DNA from 2 places in the Pseudomonas sp. B2M1-30 genome. Region 2 is predicted to be linked to the other one. Evidence: riboswitches for the same ligand, from Rfam matches in the RefSeq annotation. Region 2 holds a riboswitch; the other holds the start of a gene.

Region 1 (7,896 bases), on a different contig from region 2:
CCGCGAGCACGGCAGATGCGGGCGATGGCCGCGAGGTCGCTGAGGCTCAGCAGCGGGTTGGTCGGGGTCTCGACCATCACCATGCGCGTGTCGTCCTGCAGCGAGGCTTCGAACGCCGACAGGTCCGCCAGGTCGACGTAGCTGAAACGGTGCCCGGCGCTGCGCTGGCGGACCTTGTCGAACAGACGGAACGTGCCGCCATACAAGTCATTGCCGGAGACGATGTGCGAGCCGGCATCAAGCAATTCCAGCACCGCCGAAATCGTCGCCAGCCCCGAGGCAAACGCGAATCCGCGAGTGCCGCCCTCGAGATCCGCCACGCAACGCTCCAAGGCAAAACGCGTCGGGTTGTGCGAGCGACCGTAGTCGAAACCCTTGTGGACGCCGGGGCTGTCCTGCAGGTAGGTGGAGTTGGCGTAGATCGGCGGCATCAGCGCCCCGGTCGTCGGGTCCGGGGTCTGTCCGGCGTGGATCACCCGCGTGGCGAAACCCTGGGGCCGGGCGTTCTTGTCGTGCTGACTCATGCAAGGGATCTCCGTAGTTGATTGAGCATGTCGGTGCGGGTGATCAGGCCATGGAAGCCTGCCGCGTCGGCGATGATCGCGACCAGGCCGCGACTGAGCACCGATTCCAGGTCCGCCAGCGAGGCGCCGGGGGCGAGGGTTTGCAGTTTGTCGGACATGGCACTGGCAACCGGTTGGCTGAAGCGCGAGGCGTCCTCATGCACACCGAGCAGAATGTCCGATTCGTCGATCACGCCGACCAGTTTCTTGCCTTCCACCAGCACCGGCAGTTGTGAGATGTCGGCCAGGCGCATGCGCTGGAATGCGGTGAGCAAGGTGTCGTCGGGGCCGACGGAAATCACGCGGCCATCCTCGAAGCGCCGGGCGATCAGGTCACGCAAGTCACCGTAGCCCTTGCGCTGCAGCAGGCCCTGGTCGGTCATCCACTGGTCGTTGTAGACCTTCGACAGGTAGCGCGTGCCGGTGTCGCAGACGAAGCTGACCACACGTTTCGGCTCGGTCTGTTCGCGGCAATAACGCAGCGCGGCGGCGAGCAGGGTGCCGGTGGACGAACCACCGAGAATGCCTTCAGCTTTCAGCAATTGACGGGCGTGGTCGAAGCTTTCTTCATCGCTGATCGAGTAGGCATGGCGCACGCTGGAGAGGTCGGTGATCGACGGAATGAAGTCCTCGCCGATGCCTTCAACGGCCCAGGAACCGGGTTTCGGCAGGGTGCCGCTGCGGCTGTATTCGGCCATCACCGAGCCGATCGGGTCGGCCAGCACCATTTCCAGATTCGGTTGCACGCGCTGGAAGAACCGGGTCAGTCCGGTCAGGGTGCCGGCCGAGCCGACGCCGACCACGATGGCGTCCAGGTCATGTTCGGTCTGCGCCCAGATTTCCGGTGCGGTGCTGCATTCGTGGGCCAGCGGGTTGGCCGGGTTGTTGAACTGGTCGGCGAAGAAGGCGTCGGGAATGTCTTTGGCCAGTCGTGCCGCCACGTCCTGGTAGTACTCGGGGTGGCCCTTGCCGACGTCGGAGCGGGTGATATGCACTTCGGCGCCCATGGCCTTCAAGTGCAGGACTTTCTCGGTGGACATTTTGTCCGGCACCACCAGCACCACGCGGTAGCCCTTGGCGCGCCCGACCAGCGCCAGCCCGAGGCCGGTGTTGCCGGCGGTGGCCTCGACAATGGTGCCGCCCGGTTTGAGGCGGCCATCGCGTTCGGCGGCGTCGATCATCGCCAGGCCGATGCGGTCCTTGATCGAACCGCCGGGGTTTTGTGATTCAAGCTTGAGGAACAGGGTGCATGGACCGGTATCGAACCGCGTGACGCGTACCAGCGGCGTATTACCGATCTGCCCAAGCACTGCAGGGCGGGATTGCTTTGACATTTCGTTTTCCTTCGGTGAGTCATGGCGCTTCATGCGCACGGGATTAGCACGCAAGCAACATAAGCCCGGATGTCATCCCTCGCAACTTTTTGACACAGAGGTCAAGGGTGACGGGGGCAGATCGACGCGGGGTGATGTACATGAACAAAACTTGAGACCAACGAGATTAAATTGAGTTTGTCTCATTCATGACCGAAATCGACAATGGCCGCCATCGACAAGACATTGGAGTTGTTTGTTATGGCACTGGCCCATTCCCTTGGATTTCCGCGCATCGGTCGCGACCGCGAACTGAAGAAAGCGCAAGAGGCGTTCTGGAAAGGAGAACTGAACGAAGCGGGTCTGCGCGACGTCGGCCGCGAGCTGCGCAAGGCGCATTGGGCGCTGCAAAAAGACGCGGGTATCGAGCTGCTGCCGGTGGGGGATTTTGCCTGGTACGACCAGGTGCTGGCCCACTCGCTGATGTTCGGCGTGATCCCCGAGCGCTTCCGTCCGCACGATGGCAAAGCCACTCTGCAAACCCTGTTCGGCATGGCGCGTGGCGTCAGTGACAGCTGCTGCGGCGGTGCCCATGCTCAGGAAATGACCAAGTGGTTCGACACCAACTATCACTATCTGGTCCCGGAGTTCAGCGCCGACCAGCAGTTCCAGTTGGGCTGGGATCAACTGTTCGAAGAAGTCGAAGAGGCCCGTGCGCTGGGTCACAACGTCAAGCCTGTGATCATCGGTCCGCTGACTTACCTGTGGCTGGGCAAGGCCAAGGGCGCGGAGTTCGACAAACTGGAATTGCTCGACCGCCTGCTGCCGCTGTACGGCCAGATCTTTGCGCGTCTTGCGGCTCAAGGCGTGGAGTGGGTGCAGATCGACGAGCCGATTCTGGTGCTCGACCTGCCGCAGGAATGGAAAAACGCTTTTGAGCGCGCCTACAACCAGATTCAGCGTGATCCGCTGAAAAAACTGCTCGCCACGTACTTCGGTGGTCTGGAAGAAAATCTCGGCCTGGCGGCGAATCTGCCGGTCGACGGTCTGCACATCGATCTGGTACGTGCGCCGGATCAGTACCCGACCATTCTTGATCGCCTGCCGGCGTACAAGGTGTTGTCCTTGGGCGTGGTCAACGGCCGTAACGTCTGGCGTTGCGATCTGGAAAACGCCCTCGCCACGTTGCAACACGCTCATGAGCGTCTGGGCGATCGTCTGTGGGTCGCGCCGTCCTGCTCGCTGCTGCACAGCCCGGTGGATCTGGGCCGCGAAGACAAACTCGACGCCGAGCTGAAGAGCTGGCTGGCCTTCGCCGTGCAGAAGTGCGAAGAGGTCGCCGTACTGGCCCAGGCGGTGAACGAGCCTGAAGCGCCGAAAGTGCTGCAAGCGCTGACCCAAAGCCGCGCCGTTCAGGCCAGCCGTGCCGCGTCGCCGCGTATCCACAAAACCGCCGTTCAAGCGCGCGTCGCGGCGATCACCGCCAAGGACAGCCAGCGTCAGTCGCTGTTTGCCCAGCGTATCGCCAAGCAGCGCGCCGGCCTCGATCTGCCGCTGTTCCCGACCACCACCATCGGTTCGTTCCCGCAGACCGCGTCGATCCGTCTGGCGCGCCAGTCGTTCAAGCAAGGCAAGCTGACTGTCGCCGAATACACCGAAGCGATGCACAGCGAAATTCGTCATGCCGTGGAAATTCAGGAGCGCCTGGGCCTCGACGTGCTGGTTCACGGTGAAGCCGAGCGCAACGACATGGTCGAATACTTCGCCGAGCAACTGGACGGCTACGTGTTCACCCGTTTCGGCTGGGTGCAGAGCTACGGTTCGCGCTGCGTGAAACCGGCGGTGATCTTCGGCGACCTGAGCCGCCCGAAAGCCATGACCGTCGAATGGATCCGCTACGCCCAGGGCCTGACCGGCAAGGTAATGAAGGGCATGCTGACCGGTCCGGTGACCATGCTGATGTGGTCGTTCCCCCGTGAAGATGTGAGCCGCGAGGTGCAGGCGCGCCAACTGGCGCTGGCGATTCGCGACGAAGTGGTGGATCTGGAAGCGGCCGGGATCAAAATCGTGCAGATCGACGAAGCCGCGTTCCGTGAGGGCCTGCCGTTGCGTCAGGCGCAGTGGCAGCACTACTTGGACTGGGCGACTGAAGTGTTCCGTCTGTGCGCCTCCGGCGTGCGTGACGAAACCCAGATCCACACCCACATGTGCTACAGCGAGTTCAACGACGTGATCGAGTCCATCGCGGCGATGGATGCCGACGTGATCACCATCGAAACTTCGCGTTCGGACATGGAGCTGCTCGACGCTTTCGAAGCCTTCGCCTACCCGAACGAGATCGGCCCGGGCGTCTACGACATCCACTCGCCACGGGTTCCGGATTCTTCGGAAATGGCCAACCTGCTGCGCAAGGCTGCCAAACGCATCCCGGCCGAACGCCTGTGGGTCAACCCGGACTGCGGACTGAAAACCCGTGGCTGGCCGGAAACCGAAGCGGCGCTGGTACACATGGTCAACGCGGCGCGTCAGTTGCGTAAAGAACTGGCCTGAGACGCGGTTGCCTGACCCGACCGGAGCACTTCACGGTGCTCCGGTTTTTTTGCGCCTCTATTTTGCGGGCGGCCCCGCCTCCAAAAGAGGCTCTACATGAAATTGATTCCCGGACCCTGTTTTTATTGGGGCCAACGCGTAAACTTCGGCGAGTTGTATCATTTTGTTACAGGAAATGTTGCAGCTCATTCCGAACGGGCAACCGGTGCAAATCCGGTGCGGTCGCGCCACTGTAAACGGCTGATGTCAGCCGTGAGCCAGACCCTGTTCTCCTTATCTCAAATCCGTACCGGGACGCGTCTTCCCTGGAGGTTCACATGGCTTATAGCGCTGCTTCGCAGACTGATGTTTCCCTGCCCACCATTCCGCTGGGCGAAATTCTTCCCTGGGCCATGTTTGGCGGCCTGTTGCTGATGCTGGCGATTTATTTCGTCGGTGCAGAGCAGGGCGCCACTGCGCTGGTCAAGGGCATGTATGTCCACGAGTTCGTGCACGACGGCCGCCACTTGCTTGGCTTCCCCTGCCACTGACTCAAGGATTACGACATGACGGGTAAATTATTGGTTCGCGGCATGCTGGTGGGGTTGCTCGCCGGAATTCTTGCCTTCGGTTTCGCCAAGGTTTTCGGCGAACCACAGATTGATCGGGCGATTGCCTTCGAAGAGCAAATGGCGCAAATGCACGGCGATGCGCCGGAAGAAGAACTGGTCAGCCGCGAAGTGCAAAGCAGCTTCGGCCTGTTCACCGGCGTGGTGGTGTACAGCGTTTCGCTTGACGGGATCTTTGCGCTGGTGTTCGCATACGCCCTCGGTCGGGTCGGCAATATCGGTCCGCGTGGTCTGGCGGCGCTGCTGGCGCTGGCGGCGTTCGTCACGCTGATTCTGGTGCCGGGCCTGAAATATCCTGCCAACCCGCCATCGGTGGGTGATCCGGACACCATCGCGCAACGCACCAGGCTGTTCTTCCTGATGTTGCTGGTATCGGTGATTGCGGCGGTGATTGCGATCAATGCGGCGCGCAAATTGATGACTGCCAGGGGCATCTGGAGCGGCTCGATCATCGCGGTGACGCTGTACGTTGTCATCATGGCGATTGCCGGGTTCCTGTTTCCAGCCATCAACGAAGTCCCGGAAACCTTCTCGGCCGTGCTGCTGTGGAAATTCCGCGTGGCGTCGCTGGGCATTCAGTTGGTACTGTGGACGACCGTTGGCCTGGTGTTCGGCTGGGCCGCCGAGCGAGTGCTTGATCTGCCTCGCTATTCGACCCGCGCCTGAGGTGAAGGCAGTGCCCTTCACCGGGCACTGATTGCAACTCTGGCAGGCATTCGCATTACATGAGTGAACAACCGATTATCCAGGCAGTGTCTGGCGCCGACATTCCTGAAATCCTCGACTTTGTGCTCGAGGCGCGCGCCGGGCTTTTCCCCAAGCTCAGCGCGTCCGGGATGCCTGACGACCTGGCGCGCTTTGCAGAGGTCTATCTGCAAGGCGAGGGGCGCTTCCTGATCGCCCGCCATGCGGGGCGGATCGTGGCCTCGATCGGCTATCTCGGCTACGACCGGCGTTTTCCGAATCTTGCCTATCCGGGGCTCAAAGTGGTCGAGGTCGTGCGCCTGTTCGTCGTGCCGACGCTGCGCCGCTCGGGATTGGCCGGGGCCCTTTACCGTTCATTGAAAGCCATGGCGCTGGCGGACGGCGTCGAGATGATCTATCTGCACACCCACCCATTTCTGCCGGGAGCCATCGACTTCTGGTTGCGGCAGGGGTTCGAGATCATTGCGGTCGACGCCGATCCCGTGTGGCAGACGACGCATATGCACAACCGTCCGACCGCTTCATGAATGAAACCGCAGGACCTGTGCGCCGTCGAACGGATCCGTCAGGTAATGCGCCCTGACCCCGAAGGTGTCTTGCAGGCGCTGGGGCGTCAGCACGTCGAGCGGCTTGCCCAGATCCACCAGTCGTCCGCGCTCCAGAATCGCCAGGCGATCACACTTGAGCGCCTGATTCAGGTCGTGCAATGCGATCAGCGTGGTGACCGGCAGCGCCTGCACCACCTTCAGAATCGCCAGTTGATGCTGGATGTCGAGGTGGTTGGCCGGTTCGTCCAGCACCAGGATCTGCGGGCGCTGGGCCAATGCCCGGGCGATGTGTACGCGCTGGCGTTCACCACCCGACAGACTGCGCCAGATACGGCTGCGCAGGTGGACGGCATCGACGTCGGACAGCGCCTGCTGAACGATTTCGTCATCGCTGCGTGACCACGGCTCAAGCGCCGACAGCCAGGGCGTACGTCCCAGGGCAACGGCGTCGAACACGCGAATGCCGTCATCGGTGTCCGCCTGTTGTTCGACCACCGCGAGTTTCTGCGCAATCGTCCGCCGGGTCATTTGCCCCAGGCGCCGACCTTCGAGCAGAACCTCGCCGGCACTCGGTTCACGCAGGCCTGCGAGCAATTTGAGCAGGGTGGATTTCCCTGCACCATTGGGGCCGACGATACCGAGGGTTTCTCCCTGAAGGACCTCCAGGCCGACACCGCTGAGCAGTTCGGCGCCGCGCACCCTGAATGTCAGGTTTGAGCAGCTCAATACACTCATCGGGCGTTTCTCCGGCTGATCAGGATCAAGGCGAAAACCGGTGCGCCGACCAGCGCGGTAATCACCCCGACCGGTATCACCTGGCCCTTGATCAACGTGCGTGACAGCACATCGGCAGCGATCAGAAACAAGGCGCCGCCCAGGGCGCTGGCAGGTAGCAGGCGTGCGTGGCCGGTGCCCAGCAGCAGACGTGCGGCGTGAGGAATCACCAGACCGACAAAACCGATCGAGCCGACAATCGAGACCATCACCGCTGTTACCAGCGCCGCGCAGCCGATCAGCAGTATCTGCACCTGGCGCACCGGTATGCCGAGGGACGCCGCCGAATCCGCACCAAAGGTAAACGCATCCAGCGCCCGTCGATGCCACAGGCACACAATCAATCCAGCCAGGGCCACCGGCACCGCCAGCCACACCGAAGGCCAGCGCACGCCGCCGAGATTGCCCAGCAGCCAGAACATGATCCCGCGCGCCTGCTCGGAGCTCGCCGAGCGGGTAATCAGAAACGCCGTCAGCGCGTTGAATAGCTGCGAGCCGGCGATCCCTGCCAGAATGATTTGCCCGGTGCCGCTGGCGGAGCCGCTGACGCGCGCCAACAGGATCACCAGCACGAAGGCCGTCACGGCGCCGACGAAGGCCCCGGCCGACAGCGAAAGCACTCCGGCACCGACGCCCAGCAACGCCACCATCACCGCGCCCGTCGAGGCGCCGGCGGAAATGCCCAGCAGATAGGGATCGGCCAACGGGTTGCGCAGCAGTGATTGCAGAATCACTCCGCAGGTCGCCAGACCGGCACCACAGGCGGCCGCCACCAGGGCACGAGTCAGGCGATAGTTCCAGACGATGCCTTCATCGATGGGGTCGAGCACATGGC
Region 2 (7,896 bases):
TTCATCGAAGCCAAGCGCGCTTTGGCGAACGCTCCGACCGTGGTCACCGCCCGCAAGTAATCCTTCCGCTGTCGCTGCATTCGTGGCGACAAACGGGCTTCGGCGATCAGTAGACACAAACTTTACAAGGTGAAGTTAAAGTCTTACTTGAAGTTTGCCGCGTAGCCGCTAGAATCCAGATCTATATTGATGGCAAACCGCCTGCGTCCCAACGCAGGCGGTTTTGTTTTCTGTCGAATCGGCAGTAAAAGCCGCAGCCAGATCAGGATGTTCTGCATATGACGATGTCGGCCCGCCTCGCCCTGATGTTCTTCGCAGCGCTGCTCAGCGCCTGCGCCAGCCGTACTCCGCCGCCCGCGCCTGTGGTTCGCGCCCCGATCGTGTTCGGCCCCTCCCAAGCCTTTTCGCCTGCTGCCGAAGACGTGCTGTTCCGCGCGCTCGGCCTGGTCGGCACACCTTATCGCTGGGGCGGCAACACGCCTGACTCGGGTTTCGATTGCAGTGGCCTGATCGGTTTTGTCTACCGCGATGCGGCGGGCATCAGCCTGCCACGCTCGACCCGCGAGATGATCGTCATGCAGGCACCGAATGTCGGCAAGGAAGGCTTGCAGACCGGCGACCTGATCTTCTTCGCCACCAATGGCGGTTCGCAGGTCAGCCATGCGGGGATTTACGTCGGGGAAGGGCGCTTCGTTCATGCGCCGGCCACGGGCGGGACGGTGAAGCTGGACAGCCTCTCCAAGGCTTACTGGCAGAAGGCGTATCTGAGCGCCAAGCGAGTCCTGCAGCCGGAGCATCTGGCGCATAACCCTTAATACAAATTTCGAAAACAAATGTGGGAGCAAGGTTGCTCCCACATTTTGTTTGTGTCGGCGTTACTTACTGGCCGACACCCGCCACACCTTGTTCCCCACATCATCCGCCACCAGCAAGCCACCTTGCTGGTCGATCACGACGCCCACCGGGCGGCCCAGGGCGTTTTCGTCCTTGTCGAGGAAACCGGTCAGCACATCCACCGGTTTCCCGTTCGGCTTGCCGCCGGCGAAGGGCACGAAAATCACTTTGTAGCCACTGTGCGGCTTGCGGTTCCACGAGCCGTGCTGGCCAATGAAGGCGCCTTCCTTGAATTGCGCCGGAAGGCGATTGCCCTCGGCGAAGGTCAAGCCCAGAGATGCCGTGTGCGGGCCGACGGCATAGTCTGGGGCGATGGCCTTGGCGACCAGGTCCGGATTCTGAGGCTCCACACGCAAGTCGACGTGTTGTCCGTAGTAACTGAACGGCCAGCCGTAGAAGGCGCCATCCTTGACCGACGTGATGTAGTCCGGCACCAGGTCGCTGCCGATTTCGTCACGCTCGTTGACCGCCGTCCACAGCGCGCCGCTTTGCGGTTCCCAGGCCAGGCCGTTGGGGTTGCGGATGCCCGAGGCGAAGATCCGGTGATTGCCGGTGGCGCGGTCGACTTCCCAGATTGCGGCGCGACCTTCTTCCTGATCCAGGCCGTTTTCGCCGACGTTGCTGTTTGAGCCCACCGTCACATAGAGCTTGCTGCCGTCCTTGCTGGCGATGACGTTTTTCGTCCAGTGATGATTCAGCGTGCCGCCCGGAAGGTCGGTGACCTTGATCGGCTGCGTCTTGATTTCAGTGGCGCCGGATTCGTAGTGGAAGCGCAGCAGGCGGTCGGTATCGGCGACGTACAGATCGTTGCCGACCAGAGTCATGCCGAACGGCGAGTTGAGGTTTTGCAGAAATACCGTGCGGGTCTCGGCGACGCCGTCGTGATCGGCATCGCGCAGCAGGGTGATGCGGTTGGGGCTGGGCACGCCGGCACCCGCGCGTCCCATGACTTTTTTCATCACCCAGCCACGAATGCCCTTGCTGTCATCCGGTTTGGGCGGTGCGTTGGTTTCCGCCACCAGTACATCGCCGTTGGGCAGCACATACAACCAGCGCGGATGATCGAGGTTATCGGCAAACGCAGCCACCTGGGTGCCTGCGGCGGCTGTCGGTTTACCACCCGCCGGCCAGCCGGTCGCCGGGGCGATGTTCACCGTCGGGATCAGGGTCTTGTTCGGTTCGGGCAGTTTGGGTGATGGGCCGGTGCCGTCGGACACTTGCAGGCTGGACGACTCGCCGCACGCGGCAAGTCCGCCGGCGAAGGCGATGATGAAAACGAGCTGGGGCTTGCGCATTACTGATCTTCCCTATGAATGCATTCTTAATCATAGAGAAGGGCGCAAGCCCGATGGTTCAACCGGTCAGCCGCGCGCTTCCTTGAACAGCACGGCGATGCCCGGATGATAATTGCCGGCATCGCTGTGCAATTTGCGGTACGCGTAGGGGAAATACCAGGCGACGGCGCAGGTGTGTTCCTTTTGCAGGTCGTCGACCATGTCTTGCAGCTCTTCGGGGCTGGCGCTGTGTTGGGCCTTTTGCGGCGCGACGAACAGGCAGCCGAGCTTCAGGTCGCTGGCATAGCTGATGCGCTTGGCGTCGCTGGTGATCTCGGCCAAAGCCTGGCTGAGGTTGAGGTTGTTCACTCGCGGCCAGCGCTGCGTCGCCTGAATGAAGGCGCGATCCTCGGCGCCGGCGATGAACAGGTCGGTGCGGGCATTGCGCTCGCCTTCCTCGTTCTGTTTGCGGGTGGCGGTGTCGCGCAGTGTCACCAGCTCAGCCATCCACGCGGCAGCGGACAACAGGCCGAGGTTGGCTTTTTCATCGTGCCAGTACGGCGTGTCGTTGTCGCCGCGCACGGTGTTGTAGCGGTCGATACAGTCAAACCAGCGTTCCAGCACCGGGCGCAGGAATTCCAGGCGCGGGTTGCTGATGATCATGCCTTGCATGGGGCTCACCTTGTTCTTGTCTGATGTGAGGGTGTGGCTCTTTGATATCACTTGTCTCAGTGTGGCACAAGATTGGCGCCAGATAATTGATCGACGGCAGTTATTCGCTCGGCGGCGTCCTCTTCAATTGACGCTCCACCCCCAACCCTCTAACCTTCGCGGCTTGTTTCAGGTGCTCTGTGACCGATGTCGACAGAGTGAAACAGGGAAGCCGGTGAGGGTTGTCTTCAGGCGAAGAACGACTCCGATCCCGGCGCTGCCCCCGCAACGGTAAATGAGTGAAGACTGCGCCTTGTGCCACTGCGTCCGACAGCGATGCGGGAAGGCGCGCAGTCCGGCCGACGCCGCTCATGAGCCCGGAGACCGGCCTGATCCATCCAGCGGCATCACGGTGGGCGATGCCAGGCTTGTTGCCGTCTATTCTTGTGCCTGCCCGCCGTTATCCAGCCTCAACGGAGAGCTCCCCCATGACCGATTCCCCCGAACGTGACGAACGTCATCTGGCGCGCATGCAGCGCAAAAAAGCCGTGATCGACGAGCGCATTGCCAATTCGCCCAACGAATGCGGCCTGCTGCTGGTGCTGACCGGCAACGGCAAGGGCAAGAGCAGCTCGGCGTTCGGCATGCTCGCGCGCGCCATGGGCCACGGCATGCAGTGCGGCGTGGTGCAGTTCATCAAGGGCCGCAACAGCACCGGCGAAGAATTGTTTTTCCGCCGCTTCCCCGAGCAAGTGCGTTTTCATGTGATGGGCGAGGGCTTCACCTGGGAAACCCAGGATCGCCAGCGTGACATCGCCGCCGCCGAAGCGGCCTGGGAAGTGTCCCGGCAGATGCTGCGCGATCCGGCCATTGGCCTGGTGGTGCTCGATGAACTGAACATTGCCCTCAAGCACGGTTACCTCGACCTCGATCAGGTGCTCAGCGATTTGCAGGCCCGACCGCCGATGCAGCACGTTGTCGTGACGGGCCGCGCCGCCAAGCCGGAAATGATTGAGCTGGCCGACACCGTCACCGAGATGGGCATGATCAAGCACGCCTTCCAGGCGGGTATCAAAGCGCAGAAAGGCGTCGAACTTTGAAGTCACCACGTCACTGCCCGGCGGTGTTGATCGCCGCGCCGGCCTCCGGCCAGGGCAAGACCACCGTCACCGCCGCGCTGGCCCGTTTGCACCGCAATCAGGGGTGCAAGGTTCGTGTGTTCAAATGCGGCCCGGACTTTCTCGACCCGATGATCCTTGAGCGCGCCAGCGGTGCGCCGGTCTATCAACTGGACATGTGGATGGTCGGCGAGCAGGAAAGTCGCCGCCTGTTGTGGGAAGCTGCCGGCGAGGCCGATCTGATCCTGATCGAAGGCGTGATGGGACTGTTCGACGGCACGCCGTCGAGCGCCGATCTGGCGCGGCATTTCGGCGTGCCGGTATTGGGCGTGATCGACGGCACTGCCATGGCCCAGACCTTTGGCGCGCTGGCTCTTGGTTTGGCGCGCTACCAGCCGGACTTGCCGTTTGCCGGCGTGCTTGCCAATCGCGTCGGCACCTTGCGCCATGCGCAGTTGCTCGAAGGCAGCCTCACCGAAGGCTTGCGCTGGTACGGCGCGTTGTCCCGGGAAACCGGAATCGAACTGCCGAGCCGCCATCTCGGCCTGGTGCAGGCCAGCGAACTCAATGACCTCGACCTGCGCCTCGACGCGGCGGCCGAAGCACTCGCCAGCAGTTGCGAGGTAGCGCTGCCACCGGCGGTCGAATTCGCTGCACCTGAGATGCAGGTCACCGAACCCTTGCTCGAAGGCGTACGAATCGCTGTTGCGCGGGATGAAGCGTTTGCCTTCACCTACGGCGCGAGCCTTGATCTGCTGCGGGCGATGGGCGCCGAGTTGCGCTTTTTCTCACCGATCCGTGACACGCAATTGCCCGAGGCGGACAGCCTGTACCTGCCCGGCGGTTATCCGGAGTTGCACCACGTCGCGCTGGCGCAGAACACGGCGATGCTCGACGCGATCCGTGCGCATCACGCCGCCGGCAAGCCGTTGCTCGCCGAATGTGGCGGCATGTTGTATCTGCTCGATGCGCTGACCGATGTCGACGGCGTCCGCGCTGAGCTGGTCGGTCTGTTGCGCGGTGAGGCGGTGATGCAGAAACGCCTGGCGGCGCTGGCCCTGCAATCGGTCGAGTTGCCGGAAGGTGAGCTGCGCGGTCACACCTACCACCATTCCCTGACCACCACCGAACTGACCCCGATCGCCCGAGGCCACAGCCCCAACGGCGGGCGCGGAGCCGAAGCGGTTTATCGGGACGGGCGGATGACGGCGTCCTACGTGCATTTCTACTTCCCGTCCAATCCGGTGGCGATTGCCGCGTTGCTGGCGCCTGATCCTGAGGCCGCTCCCGTATTTGAAACCGTGATGGCAGCGGACTCGCTCGCGAAGGGGCTATGACAGACAACGCCTTCTCCGAAGACGAGCGCGAAGCCGTCTACCGCGCCATCGCCGAACGTCGCGACATGCGCCACTTCAGCGGCGGCACGGTCGAACCCGAACTGCTGCGCCGCTTGCTCGAAGCCGCGCACCAGGCGCCGAGTGTCGGCCTCATGCAGCCGTGGCGCTTCATTCGTATCAGTGACCGTGCGCTGCGTGGCCAGATTCAAAGCCTTGTGGAAGAAGAGCGGGTGCGTACCGCCGAGGCCCTTGGCGAGCGCAGTGACGAGTTCATGAGGCTCAAGGTCGAAGGCATCAACGACTGCGCCGAAGTGCTGGTCGCGGCGCTGATGGATGATCGCGAGCGACATATTTTCGGGCGCCGCACGCTGCCGGAAATGGACATGGCCTCGCTGTCCTGCGCGATCCAGAACCTGTGGCTGGCGGCGCGTGCCGAAGGTATGGGGATGGGCTGGGTGTCGCTGTTCGAGCCGCAGGCGCTGGCCGATCTGTTGAAACTGCCAGCCGGGGCCAAGCCGTTGGCGGTGTTGTGCCTGGGACCGGTCAAGGCATTCTATCCGGCGCCGATGCTGGTGCTCGAAGGGTGGGCGCGGGCGCGTCCGCTCAATGAGTTGCTGTATGAAAATTTCTGGGGAGTGAGTCAATGAGTGTGGCGTTGTTGAGTGTCGCCGCAGTCGCGCTGGATGCGTTGCTGGGTGAACCGAAACGCTGGCATCCGCTGGTGGCGTTCGGCAATTTCGCCGGGCGCATCGAACAACGTTTCAACGCCGGTGGGCGTGGCTGGCGTAGCCATGGCGTGACCGCCTGGGTGATTGCGGTGCTGCCGCTGACCTTGCTCGCCACGGCGCTGTCCTGGGCGCCCTATGTCGGCTGGCTGGTCGAGATTCTGGCGCTGTATTGCGCCCTTGGCATGCGCAGTCTCGGCGAGCATGTCGCGACCGTGGCCCAGGCGCTGCGTGGCGATGATCTGGAAGAGGCGCGCAAGCGCGTGGGCTATCTGGTCAGTCGCCAGACCAGCGAACTGGACAGCACTGCCGTCGCCCGCGCGGCCACTGAATCGGTGCTGGAAAACGGCAGCGATGCAGTGTTCGCCGCACTGTTCTGGTTTGTCGTGGCCGGCGCGCCGGGCGTGGTGCTCTATCGCTTGAGCAACACCCTCGACGCGATGTGGGGTTATCGCAACGAACGCTTCGAGCGCTTCGGCTGGGCGGCGGCGAAAATCGACGATGTCCTCAACTACATTCCTGCGCGACTGGTGGCGTTGACCTACGCGTTGCTGGGCAAAACCCGGCTCGCCTTGAAATGCTGGCGCAGCCAGGGACCGAAATGGGACAGCCCGAACGCAGGTCCGGTGATGGCTGCCGGTGCTGGCGCGCTAGGCGTGGAGCTGGGCGGCCCGGCGATTTATCACGGCGAACTGCATGACCGTCCACAACTCGGCGAGGGCGCGCCGGCGGACGCCGATTCCATTGATCGCGGCTGGCAATTGGTGCAGCGCGGCGTATGGTTATGGCTGCTGATTCTCTGCGTGGGGGCTGAATTCTATGCTTGAGCACGGTGGCCGGCTGCGCAAGGCGGCGCTGGAGTACGGCATCGCCGAACAGGACTGGCTCGACCTTTCCAGCGGCCTGGCGCCGTGGCCGTTCCCGGTTCCGGAGATTCCGTTGCGGGCCTGGGCGCGGTTGCCGGAAACCGATGACGGCCTGGAGCAGGCCGCGTGCGATTACTACGGCGCCTCCCAGGTTCTGCCGGTGGCCGGTTCGCAGATGGCTATTCAGTTGTTGCCGCGTTTGCGCCGGGCCGGCAAGGTCGGCGTGCTGTCGCCGTGTTACGCCGAACATGCTGAAGCCTGGCGCCGCAGTGGCTACATCGTGCGCGAGGTCCTGGAGCAGGAAGTCGATTTCTTCATCGACAATCTCGACGTGCTGGTGGTGGTCAATCCGAACAATCCCACCGGCCTGAGCCTGACCCCGGCGCGGCTGCTCGACTGGCATGCGCGGCTGGCCCAGCGCGGCGGCTGGCTGGTGGTCGATGAAGCGTTCATGGACAACACGCCGCATCTGAGCCTGGCCGCCCATGCCCATCAGGTCGGCCTCATCGTATTGCGTTCGTTTGGCAAGTTTTTCGGTCTGGCCGGTGTGCGGCTGGGGTTCGTGCTGGCCGAGCGCAAGTTGCTCAGGCTGCTGGCCGAACAGGTCGGGCCTTGGGCCGTGAGCGGACCGACCCGGGTACTCGGCCAGGTCTGCCTGCAAGACACCGAAGGCCATACCCGACAACGCATCCGCAGCGACGAGGCCAGCGAGCGTCTGGCGCTGCTGCTCGAACGCCATGGCTTCAAGCCGCAGGGCGGCTGTGCGCTGTTTCAATGGCTGATCACCGAACACGCCGCCGCCATGCACGACTTCATGGCACGACGCGGCATTCTCCTGCGCATCTTCGTGCATAACAGCAGCCTGCGTTTCGGCTTGCCGGCCGATGCGGCGCAAGAGGCGCGCCTCGAACTGGCCCTGCAAGCGTTCGCCAAGGATTGCCTGATGGAACATCCAGCATGACCACTCTGATGGTGCAAGGCACCACCTCCGATGCCGGTAAAAGCACGCTGGTGACCGCGCTGTGTCGCTG

What was found. A riboswitch is a leader RNA that binds a small molecule or an ion and turns the genes downstream of it on or off. The one in region 2 is predicted to bind cobalamin.
Region 1: another riboswitch for cobalamin. It lies ahead of N8H74_RS21565 (CbtB-domain containing protein); the one in region 2 lies ahead of cobO (cob(I)yrinic acid a,c-diamide adenosyltransferase).

What each region holds. Positions count from the first base shown of each region.
Region 1 is NZ_JAOEJT010000012.1:54,597-62,492, reverse strand. Features, by position in the region: gene N8H74_RS21580 (cystathionine gamma-synthase) at 1-524, opposite strand, end outside; gene N8H74_RS21575 (cystathionine beta-synthase) at 521-1,897, opposite strand; gene metE (5-methyltetrahydropteroyltriglutamate--homocysteine S-methyltransferase) at 2,138-4,426, shown strand; cobalamin riboswitch at 4,580-4,709, shown strand; gene N8H74_RS21565 (CbtB-domain containing protein) at 4,744-4,956, shown strand; gene N8H74_RS21560 (CbtA family protein) at 4,972-5,700, shown strand; gene N8H74_RS21555 (GNAT family N-acetyltransferase) at 5,760-6,266, shown strand; gene N8H74_RS21550 (ABC transporter ATP-binding protein) at 6,261-7,022, opposite strand; gene N8H74_RS21545 (iron ABC transporter permease) at 7,019-7,896, opposite strand, start outside.
Region 2 is NZ_JAOEJT010000011.1:189,742-197,637, forward strand. Features, by position in the region: gene N8H74_RS21080 (NlpC/P60 family protein) at 1-60, shown strand, start outside; gene N8H74_RS21085 (C40 family peptidase) at 279-815, shown strand; gene N8H74_RS21090 (sorbosone dehydrogenase family protein) at 876-2,189, opposite strand; gene N8H74_RS21095 (hypothetical protein) at 2,256-2,840, opposite strand; cobalamin riboswitch at 2,994-3,227, shown strand; gene cobO (cob(I)yrinic acid a,c-diamide adenosyltransferase) at 3,308-3,919, shown strand; gene N8H74_RS21105 (cobyrinate a,c-diamide synthase) at 3,916-5,274, shown strand; gene bluB (5,6-dimethylbenzimidazole synthase) at 5,271-5,921, shown strand; gene cbiB (adenosylcobinamide-phosphate synthase CbiB) at 5,918-6,826, shown strand; gene cobD (threonine-phosphate decarboxylase CobD) at 6,819-7,826, shown strand; gene N8H74_RS21125 (cobyric acid synthase) at 7,823-7,896, shown strand, end outside.